3 regions of the Arthrobacter sp. 05T420 genome follow, and region 3 is predicted to be linked to each of the others. Evidence: riboswitches for the same ligand, from Rfam matches in the RefSeq annotation. Region 3 holds a riboswitch; each other region holds the start of a gene.
What was found. Region 3 has a riboswitch for cyclic di-AMP ahead of AC1DEM_RS18085 (hypothetical protein). Riboswitches for the same ligand answer to the same signal wherever they lie in the genome.
Positions count from the first base shown of each region.

Region 1: another riboswitch for cyclic di-AMP. It lies ahead of AC1DEM_RS10275 (aggregation-promoting factor C-terminal-like domain-containing protein); the one in region 3 lies ahead of AC1DEM_RS18085 (hypothetical protein).
Region 2: another riboswitch for cyclic di-AMP. It lies ahead of AC1DEM_RS14540 (M23 family metallopeptidase); the one in region 3 lies ahead of AC1DEM_RS18085 (hypothetical protein).

Region 1 is NZ_JBFTLG010000009.1:18,750-22,014, forward strand. Features, by position in the region: gene AC1DEM_RS10265 (response regulator transcription factor) at 1-40, shown strand, start outside; gene AC1DEM_RS10270 (sensor histidine kinase) at 62-1,708, shown strand; cyclic di-AMP (ydaO/yuaA leader) riboswitch at 1,880-2,038, shown strand; gene AC1DEM_RS10275 (aggregation-promoting factor C-terminal-like domain-containing protein) at 2,043-2,846, shown strand; gene AC1DEM_RS10280 (helix-turn-helix domain-containing protein) at 3,075-3,265, shown strand, end outside.
Region 2 is NZ_JBFTLG010000014.1:93,990-97,254, reverse strand. Features, by position in the region: gene serC (phosphoserine transaminase) at 1-234, opposite strand, end outside; gene AC1DEM_RS14545 (iron-dependent transcriptional repressor DtxR) at 580-1,275, shown strand; cyclic di-AMP (ydaO/yuaA leader) riboswitch at 1,426-1,639, shown strand; gene AC1DEM_RS14540 (M23 family metallopeptidase) at 1,644-2,465, shown strand; cyclic di-AMP (ydaO/yuaA leader) riboswitch at 2,602-2,771, shown strand; gene AC1DEM_RS14535 (NlpC/P60 family protein) at 3,067-3,265, shown strand, end outside.
Region 3 is NZ_JBFTLG010000020.1:5,735-8,999, forward strand. Features, by position in the region: gene AC1DEM_RS18075 (cation:proton antiporter) at 1-851, opposite strand, end outside; gene AC1DEM_RS18080 (hypothetical protein) at 848-1,126, opposite strand; cyclic di-AMP (ydaO/yuaA leader) riboswitch at 1,308-1,497, shown strand; gene AC1DEM_RS18085 (hypothetical protein) at 1,506-2,219, shown strand; gene AC1DEM_RS18090 (sensor histidine kinase) at 2,318-3,265, opposite strand, start outside.

The sequences.
Region 1 (3,265 bases), on a different contig from region 3:
GGTGCGCGGCGCCGGCTACGTCCTGAAGCCGGCGGACTGATCCGTGCCCACGCTTTCCGGCATGACCCGCGTCCCCGGACGCGACTGGCGCAACCCGTCCACGTGGCATTTGCGCACCCGCCTGGTCCTCGTCGCCATGGCGCTGCTTGTGGCCATCTGCGGCGCCGTGGGGCTGTTCAGCTATGCCTCCATGGACCTGTTCCTCACCCGACAGCTCGATGACCAGCTCAGCAATGCCTCCCGCCGCTCGAACGACTTCGGCCGTCCCGTGTCCGGCAACCCGTCCGGCCGCCCCGACCCCCTCGAAGCCAGGGGGCAGGGCGTCGGGACGCTGAACGCCCGCATCGAGGACGGTGAGGTCAGTAGAGCCGGCTTCCTGGCCGGGGACGCCACTCGCAAGAGCCTCTCCCCCGACGACAACGCGGCCCTCCTGGCGCTCACCCCGAACGGTGTGCCCGTGGACCGGACCCTCTCGGCCGGCGCGTACCGGCTCACCGCCGTGCGGGCACCCTATGGCGACGTGATTGTCACCGGACTTCCGCTGGCAGAAAAGGACAGCACCCTGACCTCGTTGGTCTGGACCATGGTGGTGGTCTCCGCCGGCGGACTCGTGCTGATCGGTCTTGCCGGTACGGCCCTGATCCGGCGGACCATGAAGCCGCTGGAACAGCTCTCCGAAGTGGCCACCAATGTCTCCCGCCTCCCGCTGGACGCTGGCGAGGTGGCGCTCGGAGTGCGCGTCCCGGCGTCTGCGGCCCATCGCGGAACAGAGGTGGGCAGCGTGGGCTACGCGCTGAACAAGATGCTGGACAACGTCTCCAACGCTCTCGAGGCGCGGCAGGAGAGCGAGATGAAGGTGCGGCAGTTCGTCGCCGACGCCTCGCACGAACTCCGCACCCCGCTGACAGCCATCCGCGGTTACACGGAGCTGATGCGGATGACCGAGCATTTCACCCCCGACGGCGAGAGATCCCTCGCCCGAGTGCAAAGCCAGTCCGAGCGGATGACCACCCTGGTGGAGGACCTGCTGTTGCTGGCGCGCCTGGACGAGGGACAGCCGCTCAAGATCTCCGACGTCGATCTCACGCAGCTGGCCATCGAGACGGTGAGCGACGAGAAAGTCATGGCCCCGGACCGCATCTGGCAGCTGGAACTTCCGGCGGAGCCCGTGGTGGTGCGCGGTGACGCGTCCCAGCTGCATCAGGTCCTCGCCAACCTCCTGTCCAATGCACGCAAACACACGGCTCCCGGCACCAAGGTGGTCACGGGTGTCATGCGTTCGGCTGACGGAAGCGCCGTGGTCACCGTGACGGACAACGGCAACGGCATCGCCCCGGAATTCGTTGGGCGGGTCTTCGCCCGCTTCGCACGGGCCGACGCCGCGCGGACCAATCCCGCAGCCAGCGCCGCAGCTAACCCTGTGGCCGCGACGGCGGGGGCCCGGTCCGGGGCCGCCGCAGGCTCGGTTTCCGGCACGGTTTCTGGTGCCGTTTCTGGTGCTGTTTCTGGTGCCGCTGGCGTTCCGGCCACCGGAAGCCGCCGTCCGGGCACGGCGACTTCCGCGCCGACCTCCGAGGGAACGAGCGGGTTGGGTTTGTCCATTGTCCAGTCGATCGTGGAGGCCCACGGAGGGACCGTCGAAGTCACGTCCCGGCCGGGCCGCACGGAGTTCGCCGTGCGGCTGCCCGCGGCGCCGCCGTCGGTGTAGCCAACCACGCGAACCGCAGTTCGGTCGCCGCCGGGGTTCCGGCGCAAGCCGACACCCCGCCACTGTGACTCCTGTTACCAAAATGTGACTTAAGCGCCGGGGTCCTGTAGCGTCTTAGGAGTGCGCTGCCATTGGTGCCGCATATCCGGATGGACGCCAAACTCTGCCGCTTCCCGGATTCCGCTAGACCAGGCAGAGGCGGGGGACCCAGAGTTCCCGGGCATTCTGCATTTCATGCGCCCTCGGGGTGAAGCCGACACGTGATGTTCCGTGCGGCCGGATGACCTCATCCGAACCCGACAGCTAACTTCGCCGGCGTTGAGAGGCCATCATCATGACTGAATTCCAGGTACAGCCGCGCCCTGACGGCGATTCCCATTCCAGCTCCACCAAGTCGCGCCACCGCGCCGAACCGGCCACGCAGGCATCCGCCCTGTCCAGGCTGGCCACAGGACTCGGCATCACAGGCCGCCGCGCCGCCGTCATCACCGCCGCCTGCGCCATGCTGGTGGGGGGCGGCGCCGCCGCCCAGGCGGCAGAGCCGGGCGCCCACACGGCAAAGGTTGGGAGCCAAACGGCCACGAGCGCCGACCCGCTGGCCAAGCTCAACTTCGAACGAGTCGAGGTCGCTGCGCCCACGGCGACAGTAGACAACAGCGTGGCAGCCAAGGCCCCGGCGGCTAAGCCCGCCAAAGCCCCCGCAGCGGCTCCCGCCAAGGCCCCGGCTCCTGCGGCCGCTCCCGCCAAGGCGCCCGCACCCGCCAAGGCCCCGGCTCCTGCGGCCGCTCCCGCCAAGGCCCCCGCACCCGCCAAGGCCCCGGTCGCCATCGACGACCCCGCCGGCGCCCAGGCCTACGCCGCGGCCCAGCTGGGCAGCTATGGCTGGGCACCTAACGAGATGCAGTGCCTGCAGAAGCTCTGGACCAAGGAATCGGACTGGAAGACGACTGCCACCAACGCCAGCAGCGGCGCCTACGGCGTGGTCCAGTCCCTGCCCGCCTCGAAGATGGCGAGCGCCGGCGCCGACTACAGGACCAACTACCGAACCCAGATCAACTGGGGCCTGAATTACGTCAAGGAACGCTACGGCTCCCCCTGCGGCGCCCTGAACTTCCACTACGCGCACAACTGGTACTAAACCGGCAGTAGCGGCCCACCAAAGGAGGCCCCGGATCCACAGGCGGGTTCTAGCGGTCGTTGCAACACCCAGACATTTGGGAGTTGCAACGACCGTGGTTCGTTAAAGCGGGGATTCATCCCGGCCCGTGCGGTATGGGCAGGATCAGAAGAAGGCGTTTTTCGAGGTGTTTGACCGTTTGGGGAGCACGACGGCGGCCGCTAGGGATCTCGGTTTCAATGCCGCGACATGTGCCGGCTGGGTCCGCCTGGCGGGGCTGAGGAGCCGCGGGAATGGGAACTGATCCGGGACCTGTCCGCGGCCGGTTCTTCCATGAGCGCGATCGCGCAGGCGATGGGACGGGCGCCCTCGACCAGCAGCCGGGAACTGGGCCGCAACAGCGATCCCCGTTTCGGTTACCTGCCCCACGGCGCACAGCG
Region 2 (3,265 bases), on a different contig from region 3:
GCCCACGCCGAGCACCACTTCGTACCCTTCGGGCGCGCGGAAGAATTCGCTGAGGCCGCTGCGTACCGAGCCGACCAGGTTCTTTACCGGTGCCTGGCGGTGCGAAGTCCCCAGCAGCTTCGCCGATGCGGCGAGGGCGTCCAGCTGTTCCGGTCGGACCTTGGACGGACCGGCGCCGAACCGTCCGTCCTTGGGCAGGAGGTTGGCGGGGATCGTGATGCTGGTGTTGCTCACAGTGGCTCCAATATTCGGCTGGTTCGTGGCGTGGCTGAGAGGTGGCCTGGCAGGGATGGCTACAACGGACACCCCTTTTCATTCTTCCTGTTTTATTCTGCCTGACAGCCCACTGCGATTCGGAAATAGCCCTGTCATAGTCCTGTCATTGAGACGCCCGGAAACGGCCGGACTGCGGCACCGGGAGGGCAGCCCCGGTCCGAACGAAATATTATCCGGAGTAATTCAAAATAGGCTAGGCTGGCATGCGAACGTACGCGGTTCTCGCCAGGGCGCATCCTGCATGCAGCCCGCACGCGGTACGGTGGGAATGACGCTAGGACTGCGCTCGAGGAGCTGAGCTGAATGACGGATCTGATCGATACCACGGAGATGTATCTTCGGACCATTCTGGAACTTGAAGAAGAAAACATCGTTGCCCTCCGCGCCCGCATCGCAGAACGGCTTCGCCACTCCGGCCCCACTGTTTCCCAGACCATCGGCCGCATGGAACGTGACGGGCTTGTGGTTGTTTCGGGCGACCGGCATCTTGAACTGACCGAAACAGGGCGGAAACGCGCAATCGGCGTCATGCGCAAGCACCGCCTTGCGGAGCGCCTGCTCGCGGACGTGATCGGACTCGACTGGGCCTACGTCCATGAGGAAGCGTGCCGCTGGGAGCATGTCATGAGCGAACGCGTCGAGCGCAGAATCTTCGAGATGCTCGACCACCCGACCGTTTCGCCCTACGGAAACCCCATTCCGGGGCTTGCGGATCTTGGTGGTGTGCCCAATGGTGCTCCCACGGATAGGGCCGTGAACCTGCTGGAGGCCATGGCCGGCTACGGTGCTGGTTCGCGGATCACGGTCAACCGGCTCGCGGAACCGATCCAGGTGGAGCCGGAGCTTCTTACCCAGCTCGACGAGGGTGGAATCCGCCCCGGTGCCCTTCTCTCGCTGGAGCGGGTGGGGGAGTACATCTCGGTCCGCGTCCCCGATATCGAGGGCGCACTGGAGCTGCCGCCCGAGGTTGCCGCGCACGTCTTCGTAACTGTGGCCTGACCAGCAATAACTCGTCGGTCATGGGACGACCCATGAGTTCTGCACAATTGCGATTACGGATTTATTACCGGGCGGCTTAATCGCCTATAGTTAGTGGCCAGTACCGATACCAAAGCGTTACCTGATCCGAAGCCGAGCCCTGCCAGCGGATCAGTCGCGGAACCATCTCCTGGCAGGGGCGGGGGAACCACTTTCGGCTGCTACTTCAGCAGCCTTGGGGTGAAGTCCGTCAGCGGCAAGCAGCTTCCACCGAAGGATCCCCTGGGATGCCCCTGTGCCTGGCTGCTTGCAACGGCGGACCGGGTCTTTGATCTCTCTGACCCGAATCCGACAGCTAACTTCGCAGGCTCTCCAGAGAGGAACCGTTCTTGACCACCCAGACCGCCAGGGGCCGTCGCCGCGCGACCGGTCCCGCTCCGGAGCCGCGTCCCGTCGTCGAGCATATGGCCGAACGCCCGCGCGACGCGCACCGCGATGAACGGCGTCGCCGGCGCAGTCCGTTCCGCCAGGTAACGGAGTTTGCCTCGGCCAGCGGGGTCGGCCAGAAGGCCGGTATTGCCCTGGCCGCAACCGGTCTGGTTCTTACGGTGACGGTCCCCGTCACGAGCCCGGTGATGGCCTCCAACACCGCCGGATCCGGCGCTCTGTCCGCTGCCGTGCAGCCCGATGTCACGGCCGCCGCGGCCGCAAAGGTCGACTTCAGCCGGACCGCCGTCACCACCAAGGGCGATCCGGATGGGAAGCTAAAGCAGCTGCTCAGCGCCCAGTCTGTGGGCAGTATCACTCGCGCGGCTTCGGCAGGCACCCTTGGCGCGCCGCTGGATCATCTGGTCACGGCTTCGCCCTTCGGCTACCGTGTCAGCCCGATCACCGGGGGCGCGGGGGAGTTCCACCGCGGCCAGGATTTCGCTGCCCAGTGCGGCACGGCGGTCCATGCGGCTGCCAGCGGCACTGTGACGTTCAACGGATGGCATCCCTTCGGCGGTGGAAACCGGGTGGTCATTGACCACGGCAACGGCCTGGAGACCACGTACAACCACCTGTCCTCGGCCTCGGTCAAGGTCGGCCAGAAGGTGTCGCGCGGTGACGTCATCGCGATGAGCGGGACCACCGGCGCCTCCACGGGCTGCCACCTCCACTTTGAAGTGATGGTCAACGGCGAAGTCGTTGACCCCCTCGGCTGGCTCTAAATAGACGATGGGCCGCTCTCAAGTGCTTGTGACACGCCGTGATCTGAATGTGACATTGGGCCCGGACTCCTGTAGGGTTTGAAGCACGCCAACTTTTCCGAAGTTGGCGCTCTTGAGTGGATTGCCTAGCTCTGCCACCGCTCAAGGTCCGTTCGCATTACATCGTCTGGCAGGGGCGGGGGAACCAATTTTGGCCTTCGAAAGAAGGCCTTGGGGTTAAGTCGCAAAGCTTCCCAGGAAGCAGCGCGGCCGGGTGACTCCCATCCGAATCCGACAGCTCACCTCGTAGGCATTGGGAGAGGCTACTTTCGTGTCTTCACGCCACAATTCTGCGCGCATGCGCACCGGCGAGGTTCTTTCGAGCCCGCTGGAATCCACATCACGTGCCGCCCTTGTCGGCGCCCGGATTGGATCACGTTCCGCAGGCTCAATCTCTACCGAGTCCGGACCGCATGCAGTTTCCGCTTTTGGCGCGTCTTCGCAGTACACCCTTCGCTAAGTAACCCATTTCGGGGCGATCCGGCGTACCCCCAAGATGCCGGAGCGTCCTCAAACCGTGCCCGAAAGCGCGCGGTCCAAGGATCACGAAAGAGAGAACTTAATGACTACTCGTGCAACCGTTGCACGGCACCGCGCCGAGGTCACCAAGACCAACTCGCTGGCTGTTATTGCCAAGGCTGTCGGCGACAACGCCGGCGGCATGGGCCGTCAGGCCGCGGTCATCGCCGCAGCCTCCGGTCTGGTTCTGACCAGCGGAATCGCAGCCAACGCTGCTGAGACCAATGTTCAGCGCGAATCCA
Region 3 (3,265 bases):
AGTGTCAGTGACGCGCCCAGCCACACGAAGAACACCGGGCCAAGGAAGCCGTCACTGAGGGCGAACAGTTGCCGGGCCAGGCGCCTCGGTTCGCCGACGGCGGCCACCACCAGGCCGAATGAAAACCCTGCCAACATCACGGACACATTGCTCCACGTCGCGACTGCGGCCAAGGCGAAGAGGACGGCCAGTTGGCTCCTCAGCTCCAGGGCAAACTTGCGGCTTTCCGAGAGTCGGTGCATGCGCCCGTTGATTCCCCTGCGATCGAGCCAGCGCAGGACGAAGTAGAGCACCACCGCGCAGCCGGTCACTGCGAGCACGCCCAGTGCCGCGCGGCCTGCGTGGGGCGGGTCCACGAGGAGCGGCAACGCCACAATGCAGGCTAAGTCGGCGATGGCCACCTGCGCGGTCATGGCGATGACATGGGGTCCGCCGAGGCGCAGGGAATCGATGATCGGAAGGACCAAGGCGGCCGACGAGGACGCCAGCAGCACTGCGTAGAGGGGAGCATGTCCAGTTCCGAAGAGCAGGCCGATGCCGGTGGCGACCGCCACCGCTGCCGCTGCGGCCGCAATGGCCCGGCGGGAGCCATGGCCAAGGGCGGAGCGGATCTGCGGATCCCTCACGGGAACATGGGTTCCGGCCACAAACATCATCAGCGCGAATCCGATGTTGGCCAGCAGGGTAAACGTCGGGTCTGTGGGGTCCACGAGGGCCAGGCCTGAACGTCCGATCGCGATGCCGGCCAGCAGTTCGCCCAGCACCACCGGCAGCCGCCAGCGCACCGGCAGAGCCAGCAGGGGGCCAGCGAGGGCGACGACGGCAATCAGCGCCAGGGACAGGAATGTCACGGCTCGCCGCTGCTCTCCTGCGCCGGGCCTGACCGCCGCTCCACCACCGCGTAGGCCTTGCCGTCCAGGAAGGACCAGTCGTTGACAACCATGTACCCGAGCGCATCCACCCGATCATTGAGGACGTGCTCGTCGAAGCCGCCGTCGCGCGGTTCCGCGTCCCACGTCGTCACGCGGACGTCCTGGCCGTCCAGGATCAGCAGCTCGGTGTTGACGTCGAAATCTTCCTGGGGCTGAGTGCTCAGCTGGCAGATGGCGACACAGTGGCTGTTCATTTCGGGCCTCCGCTCAGGCGTGGTGCTGGTGGCATCATCCTACGTTCGGATGCGGCGCCGCCCCATGGGCAATTGCGGGACCGTACTGTGGCCGCCGTTACCTGAATGTGACATTTACATCCGGTTCGGGTTACGGTGGATAGGCGCCTGTTGTCTCCGATACGGGCGCTCCCCAGCCGATTGCCTAACTCTGCCGCGGCCCGGGGATAACTCGCATCAACTACCGGCAGAGACGGGGAAACCACATTTGGCCTGCTGATGACGCAGGTCTTGGGGTGAAGCCGCACAGTGCCCGCAGTGACGGGCCCGGGAGTGCGGCCGGGTGACTCCCATCCGAATCCGACAGCTCACCTCGCAGGCACTGGGAGAGGCTACACTCATGTCTTCAATCAATACTTTTGCGCGCCATGCCGCCGTCTTCGCCGCCGCATCCGGCCTGGTCCTCACCAGCGGAATGGCAGCCAACGCAGCTGCAGCACCTGCGCAGCGCGACTCCGCTCCGGCGTCCAAAGTGGACGTCAACGCGCTGGTCAGTGCGCCCGTCAACGCTGATTCAAGCGTCAAAATCAGCTTTGACCGCCCGGCGGTAGCTACCGTCGCAGCACCGGTGATCGAAAAGCCCGTTGCCGTGGCGACGGCTCCCGCCGCAGCCCCCGCCGCAGCCCACGCCGTTGCCCCTGCTGCAGCGCCTGCAGCAGCACCGGCCGCAGCACCCAAGGCAACCATCAAGGTGCAGTCCGCTCCGGCCGCAGGGCATGCCGCGGCGCCGGCTGCCGGCGGACGCAACGCCATCATGCTCTCGGCCGCCTACAGCCAGGTGGGCATCACCCAGGACTGCACCGCCATGGTGGAAAAGGCCCTTGGCGCCGCGGGCAAGCCCGTCGGTGACATCGGTCCCCGGGCCTTCCTTGGCCTCGGAACCGTCGTTTCGACCCCGAAGCCCGGCGACATGGTGGTCCAGTCCGGTCACGTTGGCATCTACGCCGGCAACGGCCAGGTGGTCAGTGGCGGGATGAACGGGAAGAACCAGACGATGGTCCACCCGCTGTCCTGGCTGACCGCGACCGGCGGCGTGACCTTCGTCCGCGCCTAAGCCGCACGGCCCCTTCCAGGGCTATACAGTCCGGAAAGACCGGCGATCGATTCCCTTGGGGGCAAATCGATCGCCGGTCTTTTCTGTGCATATGGTTCTCAGGGATTCACGCGCCCGGCCAACGGAAGCGTCAATTTCATGACCGTGCCCTCGGCACCCGTCGCGGCCACCTCGACGGTCCCCCCGGCAGCGACGGCGATCTCCCGGACCAAGGCCAGGCCGATCCCAAAGCTCCGCTGTCCCTGTGAACCGTCAGTGCTGGCGGTCCGCACGAAGCGGTCAAAGATTCGGGCCTGATCGACGCCGGTGATGCCGGTCCCGGTGTCCGCCACCGTGATGACGGCGCGGCTCTGCTCGATCGACGTCGTGATGGACACGCGGCCGCCCTCAGGGGTGTGGGCAAGGGCGTTGTCCGCCAGGGCCAGTACGGCACGGCGCAGTGCATTCTTCTCGATCCGGGCCAGCGGCCGGGCATCGGCCACGAAATCCAGGCGCACTCTGCGCTGGTCCGCGACCTGCTGGAGGCTCCCTGCGACGCTGGCGGCGGCGTCGGCAAGGTCGGCAGGCGGTGCGGAGCGGTCCGGGGCTTCCGTGGTTGCTGCGAGGAGGAGTTCGTTGACAATCCCGGTCAGCGTTGCTGCGTCCTCTCGGATCCTGGCAAGGTCTTGGCCTTGCCTGGAGCCGGGCACGGTGTTGCGCTGGGCAAGCTGGATCCTGGTGTCCAGGATGGTTAAGGGTGTGCGCAATTCGTGGCTCGCATCCTGGACGAAGCGCCGTTGCCTGGCCAGGGCATCACCGAGGGGGCGGATGGCGCTGCGCGCGCTGAGCCACCCGACGATGCCGGCCAGCAAGATTCCCGCCACCCCGGCGATGACCATGGCTTCGAGCACATCTTTGGAATCCAAGTATGCGTAGGCCATCCCGGCCGCCGCAGAGCCTGGCACTTCGGGATGGGCCAGTTGATTCAGGAGGTAAAGCGCCGTGGCGGCGAGCAGCCCGATGACCATGACCGCGCACGCGCCGCTGATCCGCAACGCGACCTTGAG